Regions from separate parts of the Streptomyces sp. NPDC001828 genome, predicted to be linked through region 2. Evidence: riboswitches for the same ligand, from Rfam matches in the RefSeq annotation. Region 2 holds a riboswitch; each other region holds the start of a gene.
The links. A riboswitch is a leader RNA that binds a small molecule or an ion and turns the genes downstream of it on or off. The one in region 2 is predicted to bind S-adenosylmethionine.
Positions count from the first base shown of each region.

Region 1: another riboswitch for S-adenosylmethionine. It lies ahead of ACFYZA_RS15710 (putative leader peptide); the one in region 2 lies ahead of ACFYZA_RS11075 (aminotransferase class V-fold PLP-dependent enzyme).
Region 3: another riboswitch for S-adenosylmethionine. It lies ahead of thrC (threonine synthase); the one in region 2 lies ahead of ACFYZA_RS11075 (aminotransferase class V-fold PLP-dependent enzyme).

Region 1 covers NZ_JBIATV010000004.1:316,252-321,494, reverse strand. The annotation lists gene ACFYZA_RS15725 (LLM class flavin-dependent oxidoreductase) at 1-1,089, opposite strand, end outside; gene ACFYZA_RS15720 (GNAT family N-acetyltransferase) at 1,384-2,175, opposite strand; gene ACFYZA_RS15715 (hypothetical protein) at 2,333-2,467, opposite strand; SAM riboswitch class IV at 2,668-2,812, shown strand; gene ACFYZA_RS15710 (putative leader peptide) at 2,834-2,914, shown strand; gene ACFYZA_RS15705 (glutathione S-transferase C-terminal domain-containing protein) at 3,024-3,830, shown strand; gene ACFYZA_RS15700 (DUF427 domain-containing protein) at 3,825-4,667, opposite strand; gene ACFYZA_RS15695 (beta-class carbonic anhydrase) at 4,956-5,243, shown strand, end outside.
Region 2 covers NZ_JBIATV010000002.1:914,399-919,641, reverse strand. The annotation lists gene ACFYZA_RS11080 (Lrp/AsnC family transcriptional regulator) at 1-56, shown strand, start outside; gene ACFYZA_RS11075 (aminotransferase class V-fold PLP-dependent enzyme) at 239-1,633, opposite strand; SAM riboswitch class IV at 1,879-1,996, opposite strand; gene trpD (anthranilate phosphoribosyltransferase) at 2,133-3,197, opposite strand; gene ACFYZA_RS11065 (cytochrome bc complex cytochrome b subunit) at 3,389-5,014, opposite strand; gene ACFYZA_RS11060 (Rieske 2Fe-2S domain-containing protein) at 5,011-5,243, opposite strand, start outside.
Region 3 covers NZ_JBIATV010000016.1:146,560-151,802, forward strand. The annotation lists gene groL (chaperonin GroEL) at 1-259, opposite strand, end outside; gene ACFYZA_RS34775 (cold-shock protein) at 603-806, opposite strand; gene ACFYZA_RS34780 (MoaD/ThiS family protein) at 1,240-1,515, opposite strand; gene thrC (threonine synthase) at 1,547-2,833, opposite strand; SAM riboswitch class I at 2,851-3,005, opposite strand; gene ACFYZA_RS34790 (glucosyl-3-phosphoglycerate synthase) at 3,139-4,086, shown strand; gene ACFYZA_RS34795 (trehalose-6-phosphate synthase) at 4,179-5,243, shown strand, end outside.

The sequences.
Region 1 (5,243 bases), on a different contig from region 2:
GGTGATCGCGGAGAGGTCGTGGCCGACGACGGCCGGGCGCAGCCGGAACCCGGAGAGGCCCGCCTGCCGCAACTCAAGCAGCAGATCGGCGAGTTGGGAGGGCGTGCCGGTGAAGACGCGGGCGTCGCTGGTGTACGGTTCGCCCGCGAGGGCGTCGAGCCGTTCCCGGCGTGCGGTGGCCTCGGCGGCGTCCTCGTCGAGGAAGACCACCAGGTCGCCGAAGACGTGCACGGTCTCGTCCGCGCGTCCCGCCACGGCCTGCTCGGCGCGGATCTCCGCCACGATCGCGCGGGCCTGGTCGCTGTCGTGCGGGGTGACGTAACCGATGTCGGCGGCCCTGGCCACGAGGCGGTACGGGACGGTCGCGTGGGCGAGCGCGGTGACGACGGGCTGCCCCTGCGGCGGACGCGGGGTGATCGATGGGCCCTTCACACTGAAGTGCTCGCCCTCGAAGTCGATGTAGTGCAGCTTCTCGCGGTCGATGAAACGCCCGGTGGCCGCGTCGCGGATCTCCGCGTCGTCCTCCCAGCTGTCCCAGAGCCTGCGCACCACCTCCACGTAGTCGGCCGCCTCTTCGAAGTGCGTGCGCACCGCTTCCTGCCCAGCGGGGGTGTTGTAGCCCCCGGCGGGCAGCGACGGAACGGTCCGGCGTCCGAAGTGCGCCGCCTCGTTGGGGCGCGGTCCGATCTGCACGCGTACGCCCGCCCGGCCCGTACTCACGTAGTCGAGCGTGGCGATCGCCTTGGAGATGTGGAACGGCTCGGTGTGTGTGGTCACCACGGTAGGGACGACACCTATGTGCCGGGTCAGTGGCGCGATGCGGGCGGCGATGAGGACGGCGTCCAGGCGGCCCCGCACCTGGTCCGTACGGTCGTCGGGCTCGGTGAGCCGCGACGACTGCGGTCCGAGACCGTCTTCGATGGTCACGAGGTCGAGCAGTCCGGTCTCGGCCTCCGCCACGAGGTCGGCCCAGTACCCGGCGGTGAGCAGTTCCCCGGGCCGGGCAACCGGCTCCCGCCAGGACGCCGGATGCCAGCCGGTGCCGTCGAGGGCGACGGCGAGGTGGAGGGGAGAGGGTGTTGAGGTCACGGCAGTGACGCCTTCCTGAAGATCCGTACGAGGATGCCCGCCCGTGCGAGGGCGCGGCCACAAGGGAACGTCAGGGGCGACAGAGCGCGCCGGCTACGCGCAGCAGGTCGATGTGGTGCCGGGAGTACAGGTACAGACGACGCGGGGCCGGCTTCGGGGAGGCAGGGCGGCGGGACGACGTACGCACCTGGCTCACCGCCCCTTCCCCCCGGTGTGCCCGGGCCCCTCGCCGGCCTCGCACCGACGGCGCCCCAGCTGGGCGCCGCACGGCCTTCAGCAGGTCCAACAGCACAACTACGCCTTTTCTTCCCGGAGTTCGGGCCGATGTTGTCCGTCGTCGAGGCGCGGGTCCGACGGCCGTCCCGGGGTGCGGACGAGTGTGAACCGGGTATGGCGGCGCAGGGTGAAGCCGATCGACTCGTAGAGCCGGATGGCGTTGGTGTTGTTCGCGGCCGCGTGGAGGAACGGGGTTTCGCCGCGTTCCCTGATGCCCCTCGCGACAGCGCGGACGAGCCGGGTCGCCAGTCCCCGGCCGCGGTGGTCCGGGTGGGTGCAGACGGCGCTGATCTCGGTCCAGCCGGGCGGCCGCAGCCGCTCCCCGGCGAGCGCGATCAGCCGTCCGCCCTCCCGGAGCCCCAGATAGGTGCCGAGCTCCACGGTCCTGGGCAGGAAGGGGCCGGGCTTGGTCAGGGCGATCAGTTCGAGGATCTCGGGTACGTCGGCGGGGCCCAGCCGCACGGCGTCGGGGGCGGGCTCGTCGCGCAGCGCCGTGGCCACCATCTGGACGCCTTCGCCGCTCTGCTCGATGTGCCAGCCGTCCGGCACGGTCAGGGCGGCCGTGACCGGAGTGACGGCATCGGGTCCGACGAGCAGGGCCAGGTCGTCCCAGGCGAGGACGTCGTCGGGGTCTTCCAGTGCGGTGAAGGGCGAGACGTCCGCGGGGAAACGGGCGGCCCGGCCGTGGCGCTCGGCGAAGTGGGCCTGGGGGCCCGTCAGTGCTGCCCAGGCGGCGTTGTCCAGGACATGAGGTTCCGTCAGGAGGGAGTCGGCTCCCGACGGCGGGGCGGGGTACACGCTGGTGGACATGGCGGTGCGGGTCTCCGTTATCGGGATCGCGACGGGATCTGTGCCGGGACGCGGCGAGTACCCCGGCGGTGACGTGTGGACGTCCGTGGGCGAGGGGGTCGTCAAGCGCGGGCAGCCGCACCGCGACAGCGGCCGGCGTCAGGGATTCGAGGAAAGGTCAGCCTCGGCTGGGGGCGCTGCCCATGTCCGTACACAGCGCGCTGCTGACGCGCAGCAGGTCGACGCAGCGGTCCGTGCACAGCGGGATGCGGCCGGGATGGGGCCGAGCGGCCGTCCCATCAGCTGCGCGCATCACTGTCACCGTCACTTCTCCGGGCCCGTTTGTGTCCGCCGACCCGTTGCTCCGCGTCCGAGCGCAGCACTTCGAGGGCATCACGTCGTTCGCGAAAGGTAGGCAGGCGCCGAAGGGAATGTCAATGTACGGGCCACCAGTTGAGACCCCCTGTCGGCCTTCTTGACGGCTTCGCGAAGCCCGCCCAGACTGGCGAGGACGGTCACGATTGTCAGCGTCCACCCGGCGGGTCCGCCCCGCTCCGTGGTCATCGGCCCCGGCCCGCTGACAGGCAACCCTTCCACCGCGACGGGGTGCCCCGGGTGACGACCGGGTCCCGCCTGCACGGCGGGGCAAGCGTGGTCTCGCGTCCCGCGAGCCCCGAGGATGAGGCGGGTGGACATGCCGAGGAGCGGCTTGACCAGGCGCCTGCACATCGATCTTCAGCGCGTCTCCAGCGCCTACTGATCCGGGACCGGTCCGCGCGATCCGGACCGTCCCCGACCAGCGCAGCCGCCCCGCATCCAGCCGCTGGTGCGCTCATGGCCGCAGTGGCGTCTCATTCCCAGGGAGAGTCATGCCCGAGACCGTTTCCCGCAGTTCCCGCACGGCCGCCTCCACCGGCTGTCAGCCGTCGGCGCCCGCTCAGGGCTCGCGCCCCCGGACCGTGGCGGCGGCCGCGCACCCACGGCGCTTCCGCAGCCGCATCGGCGCCGGCGCGGCCGGCGGCTTCTATCCCGCACCACGGCGCTACGACCTTTTCCTGTGCGGGAGTTGTCCCCGTTCGATGCGCATCGCGATCACCCTCGACCTGCTCGGTCTGCGCGACACGGTGGCCACGACGCTCCTGGTCTCCCCCACCGCGACCCCCGACGGTTACGCCGCGCTGCGCCGCGCCTACGAGACCACCGGGTACCACTACGACGGCCCCCTGACGGCGCCCGCGCTGCGCGACCGCTGGAGCGGACGGATCGTCAGCAACCACACACCCGACATCCTCCGCGACCTCGCGGGCCCCCTCGCCGGTGAGAGCGCCGGGCCCCTCATCCTCCGGCCGCCGCACCTGGTCGGGGACATCGAGGCCCTGCGCACCCTCCTCGACCGCGTCGTCACTCCTGCCGCGCCTCCCTCGGCGCGGCGGGCGGCGCTGGCCTTGCTGGACCGCCGCCTCGCGCGGCGTCCTCATGCGCTGGGCGAGGAGTTGACGGCTTCGGACGTGGACCTGTGGGTGGCGCTCGTCCATCTCGACCGGGCCGAGCTGGAGAGCGCGTCCCCCCGGCTCGGGGACTACGTACGGCGGCTCGGCCAGCTGCCCGCCTTCCGGAACGCGCTCAAGGCTGTGCCCGATCCGGCACGAGGCGCGGTCGGGGCGGACGGGTCATGACGCCGATGGCGTCGGCGGCCTCGGGAGCGTCCGGCCGGCCGCCGTGTGCGCGCTGAACACCGTGGTGGGCCGGTCGAGGCGGTCGCCGTCCACGGTGATGTCGACGGCCTCGTTGTAGAAGGCGAGGAGGTCCCGAATCGCGCCCACGGCGGGCAGCGGGCGCGGGTACGTCCAGACGACGTTCGGCGGCACCTCGGCCCCGCCGCTCCACGACCAGTACGCGGCGGTGCCCTTGTACGGGCATCCGGTGCTGTGGTCGGTCGGTTTGAACAGGTCCAGGCGGACGTCCTCGCGCGGGATGTAGTAGCGCGTGGGAAGCCCGGTCTCGAAGAGCAGCACCGGGCGGTGGGTGTCGGCCACGACCGTGCCGTCGATCTCGACCGTCACATGCCTGCTGCTCGCCAGCGCGTCCACGCGCTTGTGCGGGTCGCGGGGGTGGATGAAGATCTCTTCCTCCTCCTCGTACCAGCGGTCGAGGCCGCGGCCGACGCGGCTGAACCACTCGAAGGCGATGTGACCGGAGAGGTCGTCCGCGGGGAACGTCCAAGCCGCGTTCTCGCTCAACTCCCCATCGGCTACGAGGTCGTAGAAGATCCGCGAGCCCGTGTGCGTACCCGTCGGCGGGTTCTTCGCCGGCCGGAGCAGGTCCTGGCAGACCTCGTCGCGGGGGAAGGCGTACAGCGGGACGGGCACGTCCGGCTCCCACACGAGGACGGGGTGCCTCCTGTCGACGACGGTGACCTCGCCCTTGCGGCCGCGGACCCAGCGTTCGCCGGGCTCCCACACGAGGCCCTCCGGGGTGGTTCGGACGTTTCGCGCGGTGGGGAACGTGGTCATGAACGGCTCTCCCTCGGCTTGCTCCGTGCAACTCCTCGCCCGAGCGGGCCGAACAAGTGTCTCCTTGTCAGCCGGGTTCGACAGGGGTTCACTGGAGGCGTGTCCGCCGTCACCCGCGCACTGGAAGCCTTCTGGCCGTCCCGCCGCGTCTACTTGTACGACCTGTTCTGTCGCTGAGCGCCCCGCGCCGAGCCACTTCGCGCACCCCGTACGCGCCGGATCCGCTCGTGGCCGTGCCGTGCGCGCCGCAGGACCCCACTCCGGACGACGCACCAGAACTGAGGACACATGTCTGTGACCGATGAGCTGTTGGCCAACAACGCCCTGTACGCGAAATCCTTCGTCGGCCCGCTCCCCCTGCCGCCCGCCCAACACCTCGCCGTCCTGGCCTGCATGGACGCACGGCTCAACGTCTACGCCCTCCTCGGCCTGCGGGAAGGTGAGGCCCACGTCATTCGCAACGCGGGCGGCGTCGTGACTCAGGACGAGATCCGCTCCCTCGCCATCAGCCAGCGGCTGCTCGGCACCACCGAGATCATCCTCATCCACCACACCGACTGCGGGATGCTCACCTTC
Region 2 (5,243 bases):
GCACGTACTCCCAACACGACCTCGAAGCGGCCTTCGCCATCGGCCTGGACTCGTAGCCCCCTCACCCTCGGAGGCCGTGTCCCCGCGCCCCCGGGGCTGCTCACGGGTGCGGACCGCGGGGGCCGTTCGCGCAGTTCCCCGCGCCCCTGTAGGTGTCCCCGAATACCTCGGTGGCGGCCCGCACCGGGGCATCCGTAGACCGTCATGGGGGCCCCGGCCCCCGGGAGGTGGGCCCGGGTTACACCGCCGGGACGCAGCGGCCGGCCTCCGTGCGGTACTGCCACTTCGCGCCGTCGGCCACCAGCTCCCGCACCGCCCGCACGAAGCGGTCCACGTGCTCGTCCGGCGTCCCCGCCCCGAAGCTGACCCGGATCGCGTTGAGGGACCGCTCGCCCGGCTCCGCCTCGGGCGCACCGCACTCGCCCGGGTCCTGCGGGTTGCTGCCGAGCAGGGTGCGCACCAGCGGGTGGGCGCAGAAGAGGCCGTCGCGCACCCCGATGCCGTACTCCGCCGACAGCGCCGCCGCGAAGTGCGAGCTGTTCCAGCCGTCGACGACGAAGGAGATGACGCCGACCCGGGGCGCGTCGTCGCCGAAGAGCGACAGCACCCGCACCGCCGGCACCTCCGCCAGGCCCTCGCGGACCTTCGCGATCAGGTGCCGCTCGCGCTCGACGAGCGAGTCGAAGCCCGCCTCGGTCAGCGCCTTGCAGGCGGAGGCGATGGAATAGACGCCGATGACGTTGGGCGACCCGGCCTCGTGACGGGCGGCCGTGGTGTGCCACTCGACGTCGACGCCCCCGTCGGAGCGCCGCGCGACCTTCTTGGAGGCGCCGCCACCCGCGAGGTACGGCTCGGACTCCTGGAGCCAGTCCGCGCGGCCGGCCAGGACGCCCGAGCCGAACGGCGCGTACAGCTTGTGCCCGGAGAAGGCGATCCAGTCGACGTCCAACTCCCGTACGGAGACGGGGTGATGGGGAGCGAGCTGAGCGGCGTCCAGCACGATCCGCGCGCCGTGGGCGTGCGCCGCCGCGGCGAGTTCCCGGACCGGCCACAGCTCGCCGGTGACGTTGGACGCGCCGGTGACGCACACGAGGGCGGGCCCGTAGGGGTCGCGGTCGGCGAGCGCGCGCTCCAGGGTCGCGACGGCCTGCTCCGGGGTGCGCGGCGCGTTCAGGTAGGTCACGCGGGCGTCGCGCCACGGCAGCAGCGAGGCGTGGTGCTCGGTCTCGAAGACGAAGACCTGGCAGTCGGCCGGCAGCGCCTGGGCGAGCAGGTTCAGCGAGTCCGTGGTGGAGCGGGTGAAGACGATCTGGTCGCCGGGGCGGCAGTCGAGGAACTCCGCCACCGTCGCCCGGCTGTTCTCGAAGAGGTCGGTGGAGAGCTGCGAGAGGTAGCCCGCCCCGCGGTGCACGCTCCCGTAGTAGGGGGCGTACGCGGCGACGTCGTCCCAGACCCGCTGGAGGGCGGGCGCGCTCGCCGCGTAGTCGAGGGCGGCGTACGTCACTTCGCCGCCGGTGACCAGCGGGACGGTGACGTCGCGGCCGAGCACCGGAAGCGGCGCGGCACAGCAGGGGTCGGCGGACTCGGCGGCGGCCTGGGCGGCGGTGACGGTGGCGGCGGGGCGTGCGGACATGGCGGTATCTCCCGGCAGGACAAGGCGAGTTGACTTCGGACCCCGGGTACGGCGGCGCGACCCTGCATCGAGCGAGAGGGGTCGACTGCCGTGCCGTGTACGGGTGTTGACCTCGAACACGCAGCCCGAAGAAGGGTGCGCGGAGGTGTGAAGAAGGGGCGGTACGCCCTATCGCATTCGCTTGCTCACGAGACTGCTCCCTTGAGGACCAGGACCCCAGGGCTGTGACATCGAAGATGTCCAGGGGTCCGCGCTTGCCGAAGGCCTTGCTGCCTACGACCTGGTCTTCACCCGGGGCACCCCGCCACGGACGGAGGGTTGCCGGACAGCGAGCCGGGGCCTAAATCGCTGTCACTCATGACCTTGAAGAGCATCCTGCCACACGTGTGGAGGTGCGCAAGGCACAGTCCGCGATCTGGACTGCGCCTTGCGTCACACCCGCGCGCGGGACGTCCCCGTGAAAGACGTGCCCGTGCAGAACACCCCGCACGGGCAGGGGTCAGGCGTTGCTGGCCTCGACCCAGCGCCGCAGGGCGCCCTGGGCCGCCCCGGAGTCGATCGCCTCGGCCGTGCGCGCCATCGCGGCGCCGATCTGCTCGGCGAGCGAGCCCTGCCCCGGTTCGAGGGCCACCAGGGCGGCCGCCGAGTTCAGCAGCACCGCGTCCCGCACCGGCCCCCGCTCCCCCGCGAGCAGCCGGCGGGCCACATCGGCGTTGTACGAGGAGTCCGCGCCGCGCAGTGCTTCGATGGGCACGATCTCGATGCCGACGTCACGCGGGTCGAAGGCCTCCTCGCGGACCTGGCCGTCGCGCACCACCCACACCCGCGAGGTGCCGGTGGTGGTGAGCTCGTCGAGGCCGTCGTCGCCGCGGAAGACCAGCGCGGAGGAGCCGCGCTCGGCGAACACGCCCGCCACGATCGGGGCCATCCGGGCGTCGGCGACACCGGCGGCGGTGGCCCGGACCTTGGCCGGGTTGGTCAGCGGGCCCAGGACGTTGAAGGTGGTGCGGATGCCGAGCTCCCTGCGCGCGGCGGCGACGTACCGCAGCGCGGGGTGGAACTTCACCGCGAAACAGAAGGTGATGCCGGCCTCCTCGACCACCTCCGCCACCCGCTTCGGCGTCAGCTCCAGGTTGACGCCCAGCTTCTCCAGGACGTCCGACGAGCCGCTCGCCGACGAGGCGGCCCGGTTGCCGTGCTTGACGACCTTGGTGCCGGTTCCGGCGACCACGATCGCCGCCATGGTGGAGATGTTGACGGTCTTGGCGCCGTCGCCGCCGGTGCCGACGATGTCGACGCTGGGGCCCGGCACCTCGATGAGGTTGGCGTGCGCGTACATGGCGCGTACCAGGCCGGTGATCTCCTGGACCGTCTCGCCCTTGGCGCGCAGGGCCACCATGAAGGCGGCGATCTGGGCGTCGGTGGCCTCGCCGCGCATGATCCGGTCCATCGCCCAGGCGGTCACGTCCGCGCTCTGGTCGGTGCCCCCGAGCAGCGCGTCCAGGACGCCCGGCCAGGAGTGGGCCGCCACGGTGTCGCCTCCGGTGGGGGTAACAGCGCTCATGCTCGCTCCTGGTGGTCAGGCTGGGGATATACCGCCCGTCAGCCTATCGACAGCGGGGGACGCATCCGTACGCGTGCCCGTAGTACGGACGGCGTGTGGGCGCGCGCGGATGCCAAAAGGCTCCGGCCCGGCCCCCGGTGAAGGGGCCGGGCCGGAGCCTCGGTTGTGGCGACCGACAGGTCAGGCGGGGATCAGTGGTGGCCGTGGCCGCTCGTGATCTCCTCGTACTCCTCGGCCGTCGGCTTGGGAATCTGGTTCCCCTCGCCGTAGTAGCCCTTGCTGAGCTTGGCGCGCAGCTTCTGGACCGGCGACACCTTGCGGGCGACACCGTTCTCGTCGACCGTCGGGCCGATCTCGGCCGGCTTGTACTGCTCGTGCGCGGTGAGCTTGTAGCGCGCACCGGCGTCGAGCGGCTCGTGGATCTCGATGAACTCGCCGTGCGGCAGCCGCTTGATGATGCCGGACTCGCGTCCGTGCAGCACCTTCTCGGCGTCGCGCCGCTGCAGACCCAGGCAGATCCGCTTGGTGGCGATGAACGCGAGGACCGGAGCGACGAAGAACGCGATCCGCACGAACCAGGTGATGACGTTGATCGAGAGGTGGAAGTGGGTCGCCCAGAGGTCGTTTCCACCACCGATGAGCAGCACCAGGTACCAGGTGATCCACGCGACACCGAACGCGGTACGCGTCGGCGCGTTGCGCGGCCGGTCCGCGATGTGGTGCTCGCGCTTGTCGCCGGTGATCCAGGACTCGATGAACGGGTACACCGCGATGGTCGCGAGGACCAGCGGGAAGATCACCAGCGGGATGAACACACCCAGGACGAGGGTGTGGCCCCACAGGTTGATCTCCCAGCCCGGCATCACACGGATGAGGCCTTCGGAGAAGCCCATGTACCAGTCGGGCTGGGCGCCGGTGGACACCTGGTCCGGCCGGTAGGGGCCGATCGCCCAGATCGGGTTGATCGAGGCGATCGCCGCGACGACCGCGATGACGCCGAAGACCAGGAAGAAGAAGCCGCCCGCCTTCGCCATGTACACCGGGAGCAGCGGCATGCCGACGACGTTCTTGTTCGTGCGTCCCGGACCCGCGAACTGGGTGTGCTTGTGGTAGAAGACCAGGATCAGGTGCGCCACCATCAGGCCGAGCATGATGCCGGGCAGCAGCAGGATGTGGACCGAGTAGAACCGGGCCACGAAGTCGCCGCCGGGGAACTCGCCGCCGAACAGGAAGAACGAGAGGTACGTGCCGACGATCGGCACGGACAGGATCGCGCCCTCCATGAAGCGGACACCGGTGCCGGAGAGCAGGTCGTCCGGGAGCGAGTAACCGGTGAAGCCGGTGAACATGCCCAGGACGAACAGCAGGAAGCCGAACAGCCAGTTGACCTCACGCGGCTTGCGGAACGCACCCGTGAAGAACACGCGCATCATGTGCACGAACATGCCGGCGAGGAAGATCAGCGCCGCCCAGTGGTGGATCTGCCGGATCAGCAGACCACCGCGCACGTCGAAGCTGATGTGCATGGTCGAGTTGAACGCCTCGGACATGTGCATGCCCTGCAGCGGCACGTACGAGCCGTCGTAGACGACCTCGTTCATGCTCGGGTGGAAGAACAGCGTCAGATACACACCCGTGAGGATGATGATGATGAAGCTGTACATGCAGATCTCGCCGAGCATGAAGGACCAGTGGTCCGGAAAGATCTTGCGCATGTTGGCCTTGGCCAGGGAGTAGATCCCGAGCCGGCCGTCCGCCCAGTCCGCGATCCGCTCACCGGCGGGCGCTTCGCGCCGTGCGTCTGTCGTGGTGCTCATCCGCGCTCCCAGAAGGCAGGACCGACGGGCTCATCGAAGTCGCCGAGCGCTTCGAGGTAACCCTCGTCATTCACGCCGATCCGCAGCTGCGGAAGCGGGTGACCGGCCGGGCCGAAGATGACGCGGGCGCCGTCGGAGAGGTCGAAGGTGGACTGGTGGCACGGGCAGAGCACGTGGTGCGTCTGCTGCTCGTACAGGGAGATCGGGCAGCCGACGTGGGTGCAGATCT
Region 3 (5,243 bases), on a different contig from region 2:
CGTCACCGGCGACGTCGTCCGTCTTCTTGGCGACTTCCTTGACCAGCTCGGCGCCGATCTTCTCGTACGGGTCCTCGAGCTCGATCTCCTTGGCGATGGAAACACCATCGTTGGTGATCGTGGGGGCGCCCCACTTCTTCTCGAGGACGACGTTGCGGCCCTTGGGGCCGAGGGTGACCTTGACGGCGTCGGCGAGCTGGTTCATCCCGCGCTCGAGACCGCGCCGTGCCTCCTCGTCGAACGCGATGATCTTGGCCATGTGAAGTGGTCCTCCCGGACAGGGGTGGCGTTCTTCGTGGATCGCGCCGGTGCCCGCGACGGACGGCCTGCAGCCCTTGTGGTTCCTTGCCCCACCCGGCCTGCGGACCTCACTGACCCGATCCAAGTTCTGTCACTCTCACTGGGAGAGTGCTAAGCCCAATGATTAGCACTCGGCCCCTGCGAGTGCAAGCGAGTCTCTTGAAACGGACCCCTGCGCGTAGGGGTGCCGGGCGGTCCCCGGCGGCCTGTCGGCGGTCGGCGCCCCGGGACGCTTGAAGGGGGCCACCCTCACGGGTGGCCCCCTTCAAGTCTGCTTGCGTCGGTGGTCGATCGCGCCGAGATCAGACGGCGAGCTTGACCATGTCCGCCTGCGGACCCTTCTGGCCCTGCGAGATCTCGAACTCGACTCGCTGACCTTCTTCAAGGGTGCGGTAACCGTCCATCTGGATCGCGCTGTAGTGGACGAAAACATCCGCACCACCGTCGACCGCGATGAAGCCGTACCCCTTCTCCGCGTTGAACCACTTGACGGTGCCCTGAGCCATGCCTAACTCCCCTATTACTGGCCCTTGCACGGGACCACACTTCGCGGACCCGGGTCAGACCTGCACCCTCCGACAGGAGAGGGTGTGCGCCGGAACGCGTCGACCGCGGCTGAATGTATCTGCCCAACTGCCCTCTGCAACAGGTCAATCGGACGAGAATTCCGGGCACGCACGGGGAGCGGAATGCCATTTATTCTGCGTTCCGGGGCAAGTCGGGCCGGGCAAAGCGCACTTAAGGCGCAAAGGGCTCTCACACTTTGACCCCATGTTGTCGCGTTCTCATATGCACTTGGCACTCGAAGCGAAGGGGCTTCCCCAACTGTACCCCGCTCAACCATGTTGAATTGCCCCCTCCGCTTCTCGTGCGGAGGGGGCAACTCAGGCGCAACTCGCGGTCAACTCCGAGTACGGCCCGGGTTAAACGCGGAGCGGGTCAGCCGCCCGCGACCGCCGGGATGATCGAGACGCCGGCGCCCTCGGGCGTGGCGGTCTCCAGGCCCTGCTCGAAGCGCACGTCGTCGTCGTTGACGTAGACGTTGACGAAGCGGCGCAGCTTTCCCTGGTCGTCCAGGACGCGCGCGGCGATGCCCGCGTGGTTCTTCTCCAGGTCGGCGATGACCTCGGCGAGGGTGGCGCCCTCGGCGGCGACCTCGGACTTGCCGCCCGTGTAGGTGCGCAGGATCGTGGGGATGCGGACGTTCACGCTCATGGTTCGGTGCTCCTAGTCGATCGGCAGTGGCTCAGTGGGCGAGGCCCGCGTCGCGGAAGGCGTCCAGGCTCGGGCGGATGGTCGCGGTCGCCTGGGACGTGGCGGCCACGGCGTCCAGCGTCTTGAGCCCGTCACCGGTGTTGAGGACGACGGTGGTGAGGGACGGGTCGAGCAGACCGGCCTCGATGAGCTTCTTGGTGACGCCGACCGTCACACCGCCCGCGGTCTCCGCGAAGATGCCCTCGGTGCGGGCGAGCAGCTTGATGGCGTCGACGATCTGCTCGTCGTCGACGTCCTCCACCGCGCCGCCGGTACGGCGCGCGATGTCCAGGACGTACGGGCCGTCCGCCGGGTTGCCGATGGCGAGCGACTTGGCGATGGTGTCCGGCTTCTGCGGGCGCACGACGTCGTGCCCGGCCTTGAAGGCGGTGGACACCGGGGAGCAGCCCTCGGCCTGGGCGCCGAAGATCTTGTACGGCTTGTCCTCGACGAGGCCGAGCTTGATCAGCTCCTGGAGCCCCTTGTCGATCTTGGTGAGCTGGGAGCCGGAGGCGATCGGGATGACCAGCTGGTCCGGCAGCCGCCAGCCGAGCTGCTCGCAGATCTCGTACGCCAGCGTCTTGGAACCCTCGCCGTAGTAGGGGCGCAGGTTGACGTTGACGAAGCCCCAGCCCTCGCCCAGCGGGTCGCCGATGAGCTCGGAGCAGAAGCGGTTCACGTCGTCGTAGTTGCCCTCGATGCCGACGAGCTCGCCGCCGTACACCGCGGCCATGACGACCTTGCCCTGCTCCAGGTCGTGCGGGATGAACACGCAGGAGCGGAAGCCGGCCCGGGCCGCGGCGGCGCCGACCGCGCCGGCGAGGTTTCCGGTGGAGGAGCAGGAGAGCGTGGTGAAGCCGAAGGCGCGGGCGGCCTCCAGGGCCTGCGCGACGACGCGGTCCTTGAAGGAGTGCGTCGGGTTGCCGGAGTCGTCCTTGACGAACAGCTTGCCGGGCTCGACGCCCAGCTCGCGGGCCAGGTTCTCGGCCTTGACGAGCTTGGTGAAGCCCGGGTTCAGGTTCGGCTTGTCGGCGACGTCCGCGGGGACGGGCAGCAGCGGGGCGTAACGCCAGATGTTCTCGGGGCCGGACTCGATCTGCTTGCGCAGCGCCTCGGGGTCGCCGAGGGGCAGGTCATAAGCCACTTCGAGCGGTCCGAAACACAGTTCACAGGCGAAGATCGGGCCAAGTTCGAAACGCTGGCCGCACTCGCGGCAGGAAAGTCCGGATGCCGGACCGAGGTCGACGGCGGTGCGGGATTCAACAGTCTGAGCAGACATGGAGGGGAGGCCCTTTCTCCTCATCTTCCTCATGACGAACCTCGCCATGAGACGGATTTGGCACCTTCCCTAGCCGGTGGCCCCGTGTCTTGACCGAAACGATCGACGAGAACCGACTGGAGGGTTGCCGGGGCTTCAACGGGCCGTATCCCTCTGCCCCTCTGGATGAGCGGTATTCGATTGTCAGCGTGACGACCCCCGACATGCGACGGTCATCCGCGTTGTTCAAGACTGTAACCGAAGCCCTGGACGGTTGAGATAGTCGTCCGAACCGCGAGATGGATCACACAAGGAGGCCAGGAGCCGTGCTGGAAGAGGTGGAACGCTGGCTGAGCAGGCGTTCCTGGTCCGCGGCCGAGCGGCCGATCGAGCGGATCCTGGCCGCGAAACACCGCACGGGAACGACCGTCAGCGTGGTGCTGCCCGCCCTCGACGAGGAGAACACGGTCGGTGAGATCGTCGCCGCGATCCGGCGCGAGCTGATGACCGGTGCCGTGCCGCTGGTCGACGAGCTGGTGGTCGTCGACTCCGGCTCCACCGACCGTACGGCCGAGGTGGCGGCGCGGGCCGGCGCCCGGGTCGTGCACCGCGACACGATCCTGCCGCGCGTTCCCGCGCTGCCCGGCAAGGGCGAGGTGCTGTGGCGCTCGCTGCTCGTGACCAGTGGCGACATCGTGTGCTTCATCGACGCCGACCTGAGGGACTTCGACGCCGGGTTCGTGTCCGGCATCGTCGGGCCGCTCCTGACCGAGCCGGACGTGGCGTTCGTCAAGGCGATGTACGACCGTCCCTTCGGGGACACGGCCGGCGAGGGCGGCCGGGTCACCGAGCTGGTGGCGCGTCCGCTGCTCAATCTGCACTGGCCCCAACTGGCCGGAATCGTCCAGCCGTTGGGCGGCGAGTACGCGGCCCGGCGCACGCTCCTGGAGCGGCTGCCCTTCCCCGTCGGGTACGGCGTGGAGCTCGCGCTGCTCGTGGACGCGCTGCACACGGTGGGCCTGGACGCGCTGGCCCAGGTCGACGTGGGCGTACGCAAGCACCGCCACCAGGACGGACAGGCGCTCGGCCGGATGGCCGCCGCGATCTACCGCACCGCGCAGCTGCGCCTTTCCCGGGGCCATCTCGTACGGCCCGAGCTGACCCAGTTCGAGCGGGGCGCGGACGGCTTCGTGCCGCGCACGTATCCGGTGGACACCGAGGAGCGGCCGCCGATGCGGGAGATCGAGGAGTACGCGGTCCACCGGGCGGCCTAGGTTGCGGGGAGGGAGGGGCCTGGCCGGTTTCGGCCCATGGGGGTGGGCGTACGGGTGTTTGAGGTATTGCGGGGCGGGCTAGGTTCCGCAACATGGTCACCGCGCATGAAACCTCCCGGGCTCAGGTCCTTGTCGCCTCCAACCGAGGCCCCGTCTCGTACACCCTGAAGGACGACGGGTCGCTCGAACCCAAGCGGGGCGGGGGCGGGCTCGTCTCCGGGCTCAGCGCGATCGGCTCCGACGTGGAGTCGGTGTGGGTGTGCGCGGCGCTTGGCGAGGGCGACCGCGAGGCGGTGCGGCAGGGCGTCGGCGAGCAGGGTGTCCGCATGCTGGACATCGATCCCGAGGTCTTCGCCGACGCGTACAACGGCATCGCCAACTCGGTGCTGTGGTTCGTCCAGCACATGCTGTACCAGATTCCGCTGGAGCCGGTCTTCGACGCGGAGTTCCGGCGGCAGTGGGCGTCGTACGAGGCGTACAACCGGGCGTTCGCCGAGGCGCTGGCGGCCGAGGCGGGGGACGGGGCGCGGGTCCTGGTGCAGGACTACCACCTGGCCCTGGTGCCGGGCATGCTCCGCGAGCTCCGCCCCGACCTGCGCATCGGCCACTTCTCGCACACGCCGTGGGCGCCGGTGGACTACTTCCGGATGCTGCCCGACGACATCGCCGAGCAGCTGCTGCGCGGGATGCTGGGGGCCGACCGGCTCGGGTTCCTCACGCGGCGGTGGGCGTCGGCGTTCCTGGACTCGGTGGCGGGGGTGCTGCCCCCGCAGGACGGCGAGGTGTCCGGCCCCGACGGGGAGGGGCGCCGCTTCTTCCGGCACGCCCCGGCCGGCGGCCGGGGGCGCGAGACGGAGATCGCCGTCCACTCGCTCGGCGCGGACGGCGACTTCCTGCGGCGGCGGTCGCACGAGGCCGACGTCGAGGAGCGGATGGCGGCCCTGCGCGAGCAGGTCGGGGCGGGCCGCAGGACGATCGTGCGGGTCGACCGCACCGAGCTGTCCAAGAACATCGTGCGCGGACTGCTCGCCTACCGGCACCTCCTGGACACGCGCCCCGAGTGGCGCGAGCGGGTCGTGCACGTCGCGTTCGCCTATCCCTCGCGGCAGGACCTCGCGGTGTACCGGGACTACACGGCGGAGGTGTCCCGGGTCGCC